2 regions of the Mesorhizobium sp. M0077 genome follow, and region 2 is predicted to be linked to the other one. Evidence: riboswitches for the same ligand, from Rfam matches in the RefSeq annotation. Region 2 holds a riboswitch; the other holds the start of a gene.
The links. Region 2 has a riboswitch for S-adenosylmethionine ahead of metX (homoserine O-acetyltransferase MetX). Riboswitches for the same ligand answer to the same signal wherever they lie in the genome.
Positions count from the first base shown of each region.

Region 1 (7,462 bases), on a different contig from region 2:
GACGGCGCGGCGCTACCAGTTCGTCAAGGGCCATCCCGAGCGCTTCCGGGTCATTACCTTCGAAGGCGCCTTCCACGGCCGCACGCTGGCGACCATCGCCGCCGGCGGCCAGTACAAATATCTCGAAGGCTTCGGCCCCAAGGTCGAAGGCTTCGACCAGGTCGGCTTCGACGACATCGACGCCGCCGAGAAGGCGATCACACCAGAGACCGCCGCGATCCTGATCGAACCGGTACAGGGCGAGGGCGGCATCCGCCCGGTGCCGACGCAATCCTTGAAGCGGCTGCGGCAGCTCTGCGACCAGCATGGCCTGCTGCTGATCTTCGATGAGGTCCAGTGCGGTATCGGTCGCACCGGAAAGCTGTTCGCGCATGAATGGACCGGCGTGACGCCAGACATCATGGCGATTGCCAAGGGCATTGGCGGCGGCTTCCCGATGGGCGCGTGCCTCGCCACCGACGACGCTGTCGTCGGCATGACGGCAGGCGTGCATGGCACCACTTTCGGCGGCAATCCGCTGGCCATGGCGGTCGGCAACGCTGTGCTCGACGTCGTGCTGGAAGACGGCTTCCTCGAAGACGTCCAGCGCAAGGCATTGCTGATGAAGCAGGGCCTGGCGGCGGTCGCCGACGAATTTCCCGATGTCATCGAAGGCATCAGGGGCAGCGGCCTGATGCTTGGCCTGAAATGCGCCATGCCCAACACCAAGGTCAACATGGCGCTGCGCGACCAGCATCTGCTGGCGGTGCCGGCAGGCGACAACGTCATTCGTCTGCTGCCGCCGCTGACCGTCACCGACGCCGAGATCGGCGAAGCGCTCGATCGCATCCGCGCCGGCGCCAAGGGCCTGACCGACGCCATCGCCGCGGCCGCCGCGAAGTAATCCCGAGAACCATTCCCGATGAGCCTTCGCCATTTCACCGATCTTTCCGCCGTTTCCGAAGGCGATCTGCGCCTGATGCTGGACGATGCGGTGGTGCGCAAGGCGCGCCTCAAGGCCGGCGAACGGACCAAACCGCTCGAAGGCAAGGTGCTGGCCATGATCTTCGACAAGCCGTCGACGCGCACGCGCGTGTCCTTCGACGTCGGCATGCGACAGCTCGGCGGCGAGACCATCATGCTGACCGGCACCGAAATGCAGCTCGGCCGCTCCGAGACCATTGCCGACACCGCCAAGGTGCTGTCGCGCTATGTGGACGCCATCATGATCCGCACCACGTCGCATGAGCGGCTGCTCGAGCTGACCGAGAATGCCACGATTCCGGTCATCAACGGGCTGACCGACGACACCCATCCCTGTCAGCTGATGGCCGACATCATGACCTTCGAGGAGCATCGCGGTCCGGTTGCCGGCAAGACCATCGCCTGGACCGGCGACGGCAACAACGTGCTGCATTCGCTGCTCGAGGCCTCGGCGCGGTTCCGCTTCAACCTGAACGTCGCAGTGCCGGAAGGCAGCGAGCCGGCGCAGAAGCACATCGACTGGTCGAAGACCAATGGCGGCAAGCTGCACTTCACCCGCTCGCCCGAAGAGGCCGTCGACCAGGCCGACTGCATCGTCACCGACTGCTGGGTGTCGATGGGCCAGGAACACCGCGCCCGCGGCCATAATGTCTTCTCGCCCTATCAGGTCAATGCGGCGCTGATGGCGAGGGCCAAGCCCGACGCCCTGTTCATGCACTGCCTGCCGGCGCATCGCGGCGAGGAAGTCACCGACGAGGTCATCGACGGTCCGCATTCGGTGGTCTTCGACGAAGCCGAGAACCGGCTCCACGCCCAGAAGGCGGTTTTGGCCTGGTGTCTGGGCGCTTGATCTCCAGGCGCTTGATCTCCAAGCGCTTGATCCGGGGCGGCGCGATGCCTATTTGCGCCCCATCACGCAAATCAAGCGCGTTTGGACGCATGCACCCCTCCGGGCCGCATGGCCGCGCCCTGGAGCTTTGTCATGTTGGAAACGCATCAAGTGACTGAACATCACCCCAAACTCGGCGAGTTCGGCTATGCCGGCGACGATCATGTCGTACCCTTCGAGGTCGGCCCGCTCGACGTGCGCGGCCGCACCGTGCAACTCGGGCCGATGCTCGACGCCATCCTCAACCGTCACGACTATCCCGAGCCGGTCGCCCGCCTGCTCGCGGAAGCCTGTGTGCTGACGGTGCTGCTCGGCACCTCGCTCAAATTCGAAGGCAAGTTCATCCTGCAGACCCGCACCGACGGCCCGGTCGACATGCTGGTCGCGGATTTCTCCACGCCTTCGGCATTGCGCGCCTATGCGCGTTTCGACGCCGACCGGCTGGAGGCCCTGGTGGCCGCAGGCCAGACCTCGCAGCAGACGCTGCTGGGCAGCGGCGTTTTGGCGCTGACCATCGACCAGGGCGCGCACACGCAGCGCTATCAGGGCATCGTCCAGCTCGACGGCGAGACGCTGGAAGACGCCGCGCGCACCTATTTCCGCCAGTCGGAGCAGATCCCGACCGACCTCAGGCTGTCGGTGGCCAAGCTGCTGACGCCCGGCCCCGGCGGTGCGCGCGAGCAGTGGCGCGCCGGCGGTATCCTGGCGCAGTTCCTGCCGCAGTCGCCCGAGCGCATGCGCGTGCCCGACATTTCGGGGGGCGACGGCGATCCGCGCGACGTGATGAACGAGCCGGCCGACAATTCTTGGCGCGAGCTGGTGGCGCTGCTCGGCACCATCGAGCCGACCGAGCTGATCGACCCGACCATCGGCGCCGAGCGGCTGCTCTACAGGCTGTTCCACGAACATGGCGTGCGCGTCTTCGGCGGCGTGCCGGTTGCCGACCAATGTTCCTGCTCAAGGGACAAGATACGCGGCATCCTCGAGGGGTTTTCCGCGCAGGAAATCAAGGACAGCACCGAAGATGGCGGCATCCACGTCGCCTGCGAGTTCTGCTCGAAGCAGTACGACTTCGACCCGGCGGAATTCGCAGCTCAGTGAAGTCTTTTCCTTCTCCCCGTTCACGGGGAGAAGGTGCCCGAAGGGCGGATGAGGGGCAGCGCGAACTTTGGTGAATGGCCGCGCATAGCCTAGGTCATGTGCGTGGAAGATAACCTCATGAGTCTGGCGCTGCCCCTCATTGCCCTGCCGGGCATTTCTCCCCGTATAGTGACGGGGAGAAAACCCCTAATTCACCGTCCGTCGGGTCCCCGGCAGATCCAGCGAAAACGCGGGAATAGCGACGTCGAACGTCTCGCCCTTTTTGTTGCGCATGGTGTAGTGGCCGACCATGAAGCCGGACGGCGTCGAGAGCGGGCAGCCTGACGTGTATTGATAGCTGTCGCCGGGATTGAGCTCAGGCTGGTCGCCGACCACGCCGGCGCCGCGCACTTCCTCGACCCGGCCGCTGCCGTCGGTGATGTGCCAGTAACGCGACATAAGCTGCACGAAATCGTCCGACTGGTTGTCGATCGTGACCTGGTAGCCCCAGACATAACGGTTCTCCGCCGGGTCCGAGCGGTCCTCCAGGTAGAACGGTCTGACCTGCACTTCGATGTTGCGCGTGACGGCGCGATACATGGGCTGCTCCGGTTGCGCAGCAGGGAACATTTGTCGCGCCATGCGGTTTGATACGCGCAGAGCGGCATGTCCTGCCAGCCTCAAAGCGCAGGTGCCGACAAACAATGTCATTTAAGTGACATATGACAATGTTGGTGTGCGCAAACCTTGCCGGCGACTCAAGGCCCATCTGTCGACTGACAAAGCAGCCGTGAGCGGCCTTTCCGGAGTGACCAGATCTCGATGGAACCAGCTCTCACAGCCGCCTTCGCTTCCTCCGCTTTGCTTCTTTCCAATCTCGCCAGCATCCTGCTTGCATCGTCGAAGCTGAAAGCGCGCCGTCTCATCCCTCCGCCGTCCAACGAGCAGCCGCCGGTCTCGATCGTCGTGCCGTCGCGCGGCGTGGAGCCGTTCACACAAGAGACGCTGCAGCGAGCTTTCTCGCTCGACTGGCCGCGCTACGAACTGATCTTCTGCGTCGCTCACGCCGACGATCCCGTCGTCAAACTGATAAACAGGGCGATCGTCCTGTTTCCCAAGGTACCGGCTAGGCTGCTGATCGGCGACGACCGCGTCAGCAGCAACCCGAAGCTCAACAACTGCGTCAAGGGCTGGGAAGCGGCGCACTTTCATTGGGTTATTCTCGCGGATTCCAACGTGCTGATGCCTAGGGATTACGTCCAGCACATGATGGCGGCCTGGCGGACCAATACCGGGCTTATCTGCTCGACGCCGATCGGCTCTCGGCCGGATGGCTTCTGGGCCGAGGTCGAATGCGCGTTCCTCAACACGCTGCAGGCGCGCTGGCAATATGCCGGCGAGGCGCTTGGCCTCGGCTTTGCCCAGGGCAAGAGCATGCTGTGGAACAAGCCGATGCTCGATACCAATGGCGGTATCCGCGCGCTGGCCGCCGAGATCGCCGAGGATGCTGCTGCGACCAAGCTGGTCAACGGACTGGGCCTGCGCGTCAATCTCGTTGCCTCGCCTTTCGAGCAACCACTGGGGCAGCGCCGACTTGCCGACATCTGGTCGCGTCAGGCGCGCTGGGCGCGGTTGCGCCGCGTCACCTTCCCGCTGTTTTTCGCACCCGAGATCCTGACCGGCGTCGCCGTGCCGTTGGCGTTGGCGCTGGTGGCGGCAGCAAGTGCCGGCGTCAGCCTGCCGGCCACGGTGTTGGCCGTGCTGGCGGCGGCCTACATTCCCGAATGCGCGCTGGCCGCGGCCAAGGGCTGGCACCTGTCGCTGCGCATGGTCCCGGCGATGATGGTCCGCGACATGATGCTTCCCGCCATCTGGGCGCGCGGCTGGCTGAGCGGCGCCGTCGACTGGCGCGGCAACACCATGATCATCGGCACCAAGGCAGCCGAGCTGGAAGAGGCTTCGTCGGGAGCGTGACGCCTCGCGGCCTACCCGGCTGCCTTCAGCGCCTGCGCAACGTCCTCCAGCAGATCGTCCGTGTCCTCAAGGCCGACCGACAGCCTGAGCGTTCCCGGCCCGATGCCGAGCTCGGCGCGAGCTTCGTCGCTGAGGTTCTTGTGCGTGGTGGTCGCCGGATGGGTGATCAGGCTCTTGGCGTCGCCGAGATTGTTGGAGATCAGCACGATGTCGAGCGCGTTCTGCAAGGCGAAGGCCGCCTGCTTGCCGCCCTTGACGTCGAGGCAGATCAGCGTCGATCCGCCTGTCATCTGCTTCTTGACGATGTCGGCCTGCGGGTGGTCGGCGCGGCCGGGATAGATGACGCGGGCGATTTCCGGCCGTCCTGCCAGGAAATCCGCGATCTTGGCCGCGCTTTCCGTCTGCTGGCGCACCCGAACCGGCAGCGTCTCCAGGCCCTTGAGCAGCGTCCAGGCGTTGAACGGCGACAGGCTCGGGCCGGTGTGGCGGAAATAGTCGTGCAAATTCTCGTCGATCCATTTCTTGTCCGACAGGATGATGCCGCCGAGACAGCGTCCCTGGCCGTCAATGTGCTTGGTCGCGGAGTAGACGACGATATGGGCGCCGAGCTGCAAGGGCTTCTGCTGCAAGGGCGTGGCAAAGACATTGTCGACGATCAGCCTGGCGCCGATCGAGGTGGCGAGCGCCGCCACCGCTGCGATGTCGACCACTTCCAGCGTCGGATTGGTCGGGCTTTCCAGGAAGAACAGTTTCGTGTTCGGCCGCACCGCCTTTTCCCAGTTGGCGATGTCGGTGCCGTCGACCAGCGTTGCCTCGATGCCGTATTTCGGCGCCAGCGTCTCCACCACCCAGCGGCAGGAGCCGAACAGCGCGCGCGCCGCAACGATATGGTCGCCGGCCTTGGCGCTGCACAGGAGCGCTGCCGTCACCGCCGCCATGCCGGACGCCGTGGCGCGCGCATCTTCGGCACCCTCCAGCGCGCACATGCGCTTTTCGAACATGTCGACGGTAGGGTTGGCATAGCGCGAATAGATGAAGCCCGGCTCCTCGCCCTTGAAACGGGCCTCGGCAGCCTGCGCCGTCTCGTAGACATAGCCTTGGGTGAGGTACATCGCTTCGGACGTCTCGCCGAACTGGGAACGCAGCGTTCCCCCGTGCACGAGTGCGGTCTGAGGTTTCCAGTTACGCTTCTTGGTGCTCATCGCTTTTGTTCCAGACACAAAAAAACCGGCCGCGAAAGTCGCAACCGGTCCATATGGCCTTGCGGCCCGACGGTCCTTTAGCGACTTGTTTAACGTGGCTGCAAGCCGACCGGCCAAATCACCACGGGATAACGACCCTTTAGACCTCACCTGCGCTTGCGTCAATTGCCGGCTTCATTAAGAGGTTTGTACCAGGCAGGTTCCGCAATAATATCCAGCGGTTTTGCGGCAAGAACCTGCCACAAAGAGACCGACCTTGGAGCGGAGCCAGCCTTTTGCGGCAGACAGGCATTCTTCCCGATCAGGACATTTCCGCGCTGTTTCAGTCCGGCGCGCTGAAGTCGCCGCGCGCGCTCGATGTCGACCAGGTGCAGCCGGCGAGCCTCGATCTCAGGCTCGGCGACAAGGCTTTTCGCGTGCGCGCCTCCTTCCTGCCGGGTCCCGATCATCTGGTGGCCGACAAGCTTCACCGGCTGAAATTGCATGAGTTCAGTCTCGCCGAGGGCGCGGTGCTGGAAACCGGCTGCGTCTACATCGTGCCGCTGCTCGAAAGCCTGGCGCTGCCCGCAAACGTGTCGGCCTCGGCCAACCCGAAGAGCTCGACCGGCCGGCTCGACATCTTCACCCGGGTGATGACCGATCGCGGCCATGAGTTCGACAAGATCGCCCCCGGCTATCACGGGCCGCTTTATCTCGAAGTCAGTCCGCGCACCTTCCCGATCGTCGTACGCGCCGGATCGAGGCTGTCGCAGATCCGCTTTCGCACCGGCAACGCGCTGTTGTCGGAGGCAGAACTGAACGAATTGCACCGCGCCGAGATGCTGGTGGCGACCGAGCCGCCCAACATTTCCGGCGGCGGCATTGCGCTGTCGATCGATCTTGACGGCGACCAGAACGGCCTGGTCGGCTATCGCGGCAAGCATCACACCGGCTTGGTCGATGTCGACAAGCGCGCCGTCCAGGATGCCGTCGATTTCTGGGAGCCGCTCTATAAGAGCGGCGCCGGCGAACTGGTGCTCGACCCGGACGAGTTCTACATCCTGGTCAGCCGCGAAGCCGTGCACGTGCCGCCGCTCTACGCCGCCGAGATGACGCCCTTCGATCCGCTGGTTGGCGAATTCCGTGTTCACTATGCCGGCTTCTTCGATCCGGGCTTCGGCCATTCGGCCTCAGGCGGCACCGGCAGCCGGGCGGTGCTCGAAGTGCGCAGCCACGAAGTGCCGTTCATCCTCGACCACGGCCAGATCGTCGGCCGGCTGGTCTACGAACACATGCTGAAGCGGCCGCAGGCGCTTTACGGCACCGATCTCGGCTCGAATTACCAGGCGCAAGGCCTCAAGCTCTCCAAGCATTT
Region 1 covers NZ_JAMYUL010000005.1:1,131-8,592, reverse strand. The annotation lists gene NKJ57_RS12205 (aspartate aminotransferase family protein) at 1-883, shown strand, start outside; gene argF (ornithine carbamoyltransferase) at 902-1,813, shown strand; gene NKJ57_RS12195 (Hsp33 family molecular chaperone) at 1,922-2,953, shown strand; gene apaG (Co2+/Mg2+ efflux facilitator ApaG/CorD) at 3,140-3,532, opposite strand; gene NKJ57_RS12185 (ceramide glucosyltransferase) at 3,755-4,906, shown strand; gene NKJ57_RS12180 (O-succinylhomoserine sulfhydrylase) at 4,918-6,108, opposite strand; SAM riboswitch at 6,166-6,243, opposite strand; gene NKJ57_RS12175 (2'-deoxycytidine 5'-triphosphate deaminase) at 6,384-7,462, shown strand, end outside.
Region 1: it holds a riboswitch for S-adenosylmethionine, as region 2 does, so the genes downstream of both, NKJ57_RS12180 (O-succinylhomoserine sulfhydrylase) here and metX (homoserine O-acetyltransferase MetX) in region 2, are expected to answer to the same signal.

Region 2 (7,462 bases):
CGTGGCGGCAATCCTCGCCACCGCAATCCCCGAGCAGAAGAGCCAGATCGAGCAAGGCTTTGCCGGTCTGGCGCTGCTCGGCAACGAACCGTCGATGCCGCTCAAGGTGGTGAAGGGCAAGGTCTCGCTCGGCTTCATTCCGCTGGGCAAGATCAAGCCGCTCGATTAGAGCAATTCCAGGAAAAGTGTGAGCGGTTTTCCGTCCGGAATTGCGTTAAAACAAAGAGATAGAGCATGATCGCAAAGAGCGGGAACGGCTATTGGGGCGAGATCATGCTCGAGCAAGCCGACGCATGAACCGACCGGTGAAACTGCTGAGCGTTGGCGCGCTGACGCTGGATACCATCCTGCGCGTCGAAACCCTGCCCACGCATCAGGGCAAGTTCATCGCCTCGGACGGCATCCAGATCGCCTCGGGCATGGCGACAAGTGCTGCCTGCGCCGCCCGCCGTCTCGGCGCCGAGGTGTTCCTGTGGGCAAGTGCAGGTGACGATGCCGTCGGCGACCAATTGCTGGCCGGCATCGAGGCCGAGGGCGTCGATTGCCGCTTTGTCCGCCGCGTCGAAGGCGCCCGCTCGGCGCTGGCCGCGATCCTGGTCGACGCTCATGGCGAGCGCATCATCGTGCCCTTCTACGACCCAAAGGCGCAGGCCGACCCCGAGGCGGTGCCTGTCGCCGATCTTTCCGGCTTCGATGCCGTGCTGGTCGATGTGCGCTGGCCGGGCGCCGCCGCTCTTGCCTTGACCGCCGCGCGCAGCGCCGGCCGTCCCGCCATCCTCGACGCCGACACGGCGCCGGTTGAGGTGCTGGAGCGCCTGCTGCCGCTGGCATCGCACATCGTCGCTTCGGAGACGGCGGCACGCATCGTCTGCGGCCATGCGCTGGACCCCGAAACCGCCTGTGCCGACCTCGCCAGCCGCACCGATGCCTTCGTGGCGGTTACCGGCGGCGCCGCGGGAAGCTGGTGGCATGACCGGTCCGCCGGATGCGTGCGCCACATCGCGGCGCCGAAGATCAAGGCGATCGACACGCTTGCCGCCGGCGACGTCTTCCACGGCGCCTTTGCTGTCGCGTTGGCGGAAACCATGCCGATCGAGCAGGCGTTGCGCTTTGCCAGCGCGGCGGCCGCGCTCAAATGCCAGCGCTTCGGCGGCCGGCTGGGGGCGCCAAACAGGGACGAGGCAATGGCCATGGTCGCGGCGACCTGGCCCGTCTGAAACAGATTTAACTTTTCACCGGGTGCTCGACCGCCTGCCGGCCGAAATCCGGCACGTCGATATCCTGGCCGGCCTCGATGATCGAACGGCGAACGGCCCGGGTGCGGGTGAACAGGTCGAACAGCTTGTCGCCGTCGCCCCAGCGGATCGCCCGCTGCAGCGAGGCGAGGTCCTCCGAAAAGCGCGCCAGCATTTCCAGGATGGCATCCTTGTTGTGCAGGCACACGTCGCGCCACATGGTCGGGTCGGAGGCGGCCAGACGGGTGAAGTCGCGGAAACCGGAAGCCGAATATTTGATCACTTCCGACTTGGTCACCGATTCCAGATCGTCGGCCGTGCCGACGATGTTGTAGGCAATGATGTGCGGAAGATGCGAAACGATGGCCAGCGTCATGTCATGATGCTGCGGGTCCATCGTGTCGATGTTGGAGCCGCAGCGCCGCCAGAATTCCGACAGCTTTTCCAGCGCGGCCGGATCGGTTCCCGGCAGCGGCGTGAAGATGCACCAGCGGTTTTCGAACAGGTCGGCGAAACCCGCATCCGGGCCCGATTTCTCCGTACCTGCCAGCGGGTGCCCCGGAATAAAGTGCACGCCGTCCGGTACATAGGGCTGCATTTGCGCAATGACCGAGGCCTTGGTCGAACCGACATCGGTGAGGATGGCGCCCTTTTTCAGCGCCGCTGCGATCTCTTGCGCCACCTCGCCCGACGACCCCACTGGCACCGAGACGATGATCAGGTCGGCGTCGCGGACTGCTTCCCTGGCGTCGGTGGTGTAGCTCTCGCCAAGACCGAGCTCCTTCGCCCGCGCCAGCGTGGCCGGGCTGCGCGTCGCGATGGCGACATGGCGGGCCAGGCCCTCGCGGCGGATGATGCGGGCCAGCGACGAGCCGATCAGGCCGATGCCGACCAGCGCGATCTTTTCAAACATCGGTGCTGTCATTGTTTCAGCTTTTCAGGAATGTCGTGAGGGCATCGATGACGCCGCGATTTGCTTCTTCGGTGCCGACGCTCATGCGCAGCGCATTGGGAAAGCCATAGCCGGTAACGCGCCGCAATATATAGCCGCGCTGGGTGAGGTAATCGTCCGCCGCCTCAGCCGAATGCTTCTTGTCGTCGGGAAAGTGGATGAGGACGAAATTGCCGACGCTGGGCGTCACGCGCAGCCCAAGCTTCGTCAGTTCTTCATTCAGCCAGGTGAGCCAGGTCTCGTTGTGCAACGAACTGCGCTCGACATGGGCGCGGTCGCGGATGGCGGCAATGCCGGCCTCGATCGCTGTTGCGTTGACGTTGAAAGGGCCGCGGATGCGGTTGATGGCATCGACGATGTGCAGTGGGCCATACATCCAGCCGATGCGCGCGCCGCCAAGGCCGAGCTTGGAGAAGGTGCGGGTCATGACCACATTCTGCGCGCTGCCCGCCAGCTCGATACCTGCCTCATAGTCATTGCGCCTGACATACTCGGCATAGGCCGCGTCCAGCACCAGAAGCACGTTGCCTGGGAGCGCGGCATGCAGGCGGCGGACCTCCTGGAACGGCAGATAGGTGCCGGTCGGGTTGTTGGGATTGGCGAGGAAGATGATTTTGGTCCGCGGCGTCACCGCGGCCAGGATCGCGTCGACGTCGGCGCGCTCCTCGGTTTCCTTCACAGCAACCGGCTTGGCCCCCGCCGACTGAATGTAGATCTTGTAGACCATGAAGGCATGTTCGGTAAAAATCGCCTCATCGCCTGGCGCAAGATAGGTCTGCGCCAGCAGGCCAAGTATCTCGTCGGAACCGTTGGAGCAGATGATGTTTGCCGGGTTGAGGCCGTGCACCTCGGCGATCGCCTCGCGCAGCCGGCGGGCGGTGCCGTCGGGATAGACATCAAGCTTGCTGGCCACTTCGCGCGCGGCCTCGATCGCCTTCGGCGACGGGCCGAGCGGGTTCTCGTTCGACGACAATTTATGGACCTTGGCGACGCCGGCAGGTGCCGTGCTCTTGCCCGGTACATAGGCGTCGATGTCCATGATGCCCGCGCGGGGCGTCGGCCGTGCCTTGCCCGCTGTCTTGTCCATGTCGCAAATCCATCCAGAATGCCTCCGTCCGGAGGCCGCAGCGGAAATACAAGCCGTAGCCGCGAATGTCGAGAGGCGGGCATAGCTGGCCGTTGACGCCGGGCCGCACGAGTTCTAGAAGAACGCAACAGTTCCGTGGTGATTTGGCCGGTCGGCTTGCAGCCACGTTAAACAACTCGCTAAAGGGCCGTTTGCGTGACGTAACCGGCTTTGCGATCGCATTGCCGGTTTTTTATTGCCTGACGGCGGGCAAGGAGAGTCACATGGCCGCGCTCCGCGCTACAAAAACCAACAACGAGGCCGACAGCCCGTCGAGCCCGGTGTTGCGTTTTGGCCCTGACAAGCCGCTGAAGCTCGACGCCGGCACGCTTTTGTCGCCGTTCCAGATCGCCTACCAGACCTATGGCACCCTCAACGATGCCCGCACCAACGCCATCCTGGTCTGCCACGCGCTGACCGGCGACCAGCATGTCGCCAACACCAATCCGGTGACCGGCAAGCCCGGCTGGTGGGAAGTGCTGATCGGTCCCGGCAAGATCATCGACACCAACCGCTTCTTCGTCATCTGCTCCAACGTCATCGGCGGGTGCCTCGGCTCCACCGGTCCGGCCTCGACCAATCCCGCCACCGGCAAGCCCTACGGCCTCGACCTGCCAATCATCACCATCCGCGACATGGTGCGGGCGCAATTGATGCTGGTCGACCATTTCGGCATCGAAAAGCTGTTTTGCGTGCTCGGCGGCTCGATGGGCGGCATGCAGGTGCTGGAATGGGCATCGTGCTATTCCGAGCGCGTCTTCTCGGCCCTGCCGATCGCCACAGGCGCACGCCATTCCTCGCAGAACATCGCCTTCCACGAGGTCGGCCGGCAGGCCGTCATGGCCGATCCGGACTGGCATGGCGGCAAATATTTCGAGCACGGCAAGCGCCCGGAAAAGGGGCTCGCCGTGGCGCGCATGGCCGCCCACATCACCTATCTGTCGGAAGCCGCCCTGCATCGGAAATTCGGCCGCAATCTGCAGGACCGCGAAGCACTGACCTTCGGTTTCGACGCAGATTTCCAGATCGAAAGCTATCTGCGCCACCAGGGCATGACATTCGTCGACCGCTTCGACGCCAACTCCTACCTCTACATGACCCGTTCGATGGATTATTTCGACCTCGCCGCCGACCATGGCGGCCGGTTGGCAGATGCCTTTGCCGGGACCAAGACCCGCTTCTGCCTGGTGTCCTTCACCTCGGACTGGCTGTTCCCGACCGAGGAGAGCCGCTCGATCGTGCATGCGCTCAACGCCGCCGGCGCCTCCGTCTCCTTCGTCGAGATCGACACCGACCGCGGCCATGATGCCTTCCTGCTCGATGAACCCGAACTGTTTGCCGCCATCAAGGGCTTCATCGGCTCGGCGGCCCGCGCAAGGGGGCTCGCCTCATGAGCGTCAATGGCAGCCAGCGCGTCGACCTCGAAGTCGTGGCCAACCTGATACCGCCGCAGTCGCGGGTGCTCGATGTCGGCTCCGGCGACGGCCTGCTGCTCGAACTCCTGCAGGAGACCAAGCAGGTCGACGGCCGCGGGCTGGAGCTGTCGCAGCGCGGCGTCAATGAATGCGTGGCGCGCGGTCTCTCGGTCATCCAGGGCGATGCCGATACCGACCTCGAATTCTATCCGGACAAGGGTTTTGACTTCGTCGTCCTGTCTCAGACGCTGCAGGCGACCCGCAACCCGAAGCTGGTGCTCGACGAGCTGCTGCGAATCGGCAACCGCGCCATCGTCTCCTTCCCCAATTTCGGCCACTGGCGGGTGCGGCTGTCGCTGTTCGTCAATGGCCGGATGCCGGTGACCGCGGACCTGCCCTATTCCTGGTACGACACGCCCAACATCCATTTCTGCACCATCCGCGACTTCGTCAATCTGGTCGAGGAACTCGGCGCTTCGGTCGAGAAAGCCACCGCGCTCGACGGCAACGGCCAGAAGATCGGCCTGTCGATGCCATGGTGGTTCTGGAATTTCTTCGGCCAGCAAGCGGTGTTCTTGCTGAAGCGGTAGTTTGCCCCTATTCCAGCACGTCCGTCGCCTTGTGCGGGTGCTGAACGCCATCGGCGATGATCACATCGGCGTGGGAGTTGTCGGTGCGCAAGGCCAGAATCTCCCGATAGGCTGATGAATCGTACCAGCCCCACGCATGCGCCCTGTCCGGAAACTCGATGACGATCAGATGCCCGGGCCATTCGTTTTCGACCACGTCCATGTCGCCGCCGTGGACAAGGAAGCGGCCGCCGAACGGCTCCAATGTGGCGTCGATCCTCTGCAGATACTCGACAATCTGCGGGCCCATTGTGACTTGACGCATATGGGCGACGGCGTAGGCGGCCATGGCTGAACTCCCTGTGAGATCGAAGCCCGACGACCGGCTTCGTTGGCGCAATCTGCAGACATGATGGCCATCGGTCGATTACGTCTGGGGTAATCGGCCGGCTTACCGGCGTCCTGGCTCAACAGTTTGTGATGACATTGCCGCTGGTTTTTTGTAGCGTCGAATCGAATGCCATCCCGGGGTAAGGCTTGGACGGCGACCATCAAAACCTCCGGCCTCCAGGCATTTCGGGGCACAATCGAAGCAACATGTCCAAGGCAACCGACCTCGCTCCGCTGATCTCGGTGATCACACCGACGCACAATCGCCGCAGCAAGGTGGTGCGCGCCGTGGAGAGCGTGCTGGCGCAGAATTTTCCCCGGTTCGAACACATTGTCGTCGATGACGGCTCGACCGACGGTACGGCAGCCGCACTTGCCGAAATCCGCGATCCACGGCTGATCTATGTTGGCTCGAAATGGCGCGGCGCCAATGCCGCCCGCAATGCCGGCATCGAGCGGGCGCAGGCGCCGGTGGTGACATTCCTCGATTCCGACGACGTCTATTTGCCGGATCGCCTGGCGCGGACGCTGGAGCAGTTCGACAACAATCCCTCGCTCGAAGTGCTGATCAGTTCCTTCGTGTCGCTGAAGGGCAATCGCCGCACCAACTGCGTCAACCGCGAGGCGCTGCTGAGCCGCGACTCGCTGGAGCGGGCCCTTGTCGCGCAGACCATCTTCATTGCCGGGTCGGCAATCACCGCCCGGCGCGAGTCGCTGCTGGCCATCGGCGGCTACGACAGTGACGTCACGCGCATGCAGGATCGCGAATTGTTGCTGCGCTTTGCCCGTCGCAGCGGCGCGCAGCTGTCCGAAGTGATCGACTGGAAAAAGTACAACTCGGAGAATTCGATCTCCGGTCGCCGGGACGGCTATGTCGAAGCCTATGCGAGCTTGATCGACAAGCACCCCTATATCGCCGACCGCTACCCCTACATTCCGCCTTACATGATCGCCCGGCAGCTCATCGCCGATGCACTCAAGGGCAGGGTTTCGCAGGCGTTCTCCGGCTATATGGCCAACCGGTCGTCGAAGGCGCTTGGCTATTCGCTGCCGCAGCTGTTGCGTGGCTATGTCGGCGGCCGGCGCTGGCGCCGCGATCTCTATGCCGAATTTCGCGACAAATACGGTGCACGGCCGGCCTGAAGTTTGCCGACAAGCCGAGCAGCGGCTTTCCCCTCCGAACTGCCTCAAACCTCATTTGTCGAGTTCCGGCAGATATGGGTCGGAATATAGCCGCCGGTCGCGTTCGCCCTGCAGGCAGTCCATGGGTGCGGCGGCATCGATCGGGACCACGGTCGCATCGGCGATGCCGCTCACCTCCAGGATCAACTTGCGGCGTATGGCGGTGGCGAATTCCGAGGCCACATAGATCGGCAACACGAAGGAGCCGGGCCCACCGGTGACGCAGTCGTCATAATACTGGTCGAGATGGCTGAAGGTCGGCGACGGGCTGATCAGGATCGGCAGGCCGTTGATGACGATGCCCTTGGCCACCGCCGCATCGCGTGTCGTGGCGACGGGCAGCCCGGTGTTGTTGGGACCGTCGCCGGAAATGTCGATGACGCTGCGTGGCGCATCGAACCCCGTGCCCTCGAACAGCCCGGCGCCGAAGGCAAGCGCACCGGAAATCGAGGTGCCGCGAAAGCTGCGGAACGGCCGCGCTTCTATTCTGTCGGCGAAGGCGTTGGCGCTCTCTGCGCTGTCGATCACCTGCCAGGCGATGACGCCATCCTCGCGCACGACGCCCGCCCATTCGAAATAGGCAAGCGCGATGC
Region 2 covers NZ_JAMYUL010000007.1:169,945-177,406, reverse strand. The annotation lists gene NKJ57_RS16415 (DUF2125 domain-containing protein) at 1-169, shown strand, start outside; gene NKJ57_RS16410 (sugar kinase) at 294-1,217, shown strand; gene NKJ57_RS16405 (prephenate/arogenate dehydrogenase family protein) at 1,225-2,160, opposite strand; gene hisC (histidinol-phosphate transaminase) at 2,165-3,274, opposite strand; SAM riboswitch at 3,400-3,477, shown strand; gene metX (homoserine O-acetyltransferase MetX) at 3,538-4,707, shown strand; gene metW (methionine biosynthesis protein MetW) at 4,704-5,318, shown strand; gene NKJ57_RS16385 (DUF1330 domain-containing protein) at 5,326-5,646, opposite strand; gene NKJ57_RS16380 (glycosyltransferase family 2 protein) at 5,895-6,830, shown strand; gene NKJ57_RS16375 (DUF1194 domain-containing protein) at 6,882-7,462, opposite strand, start outside.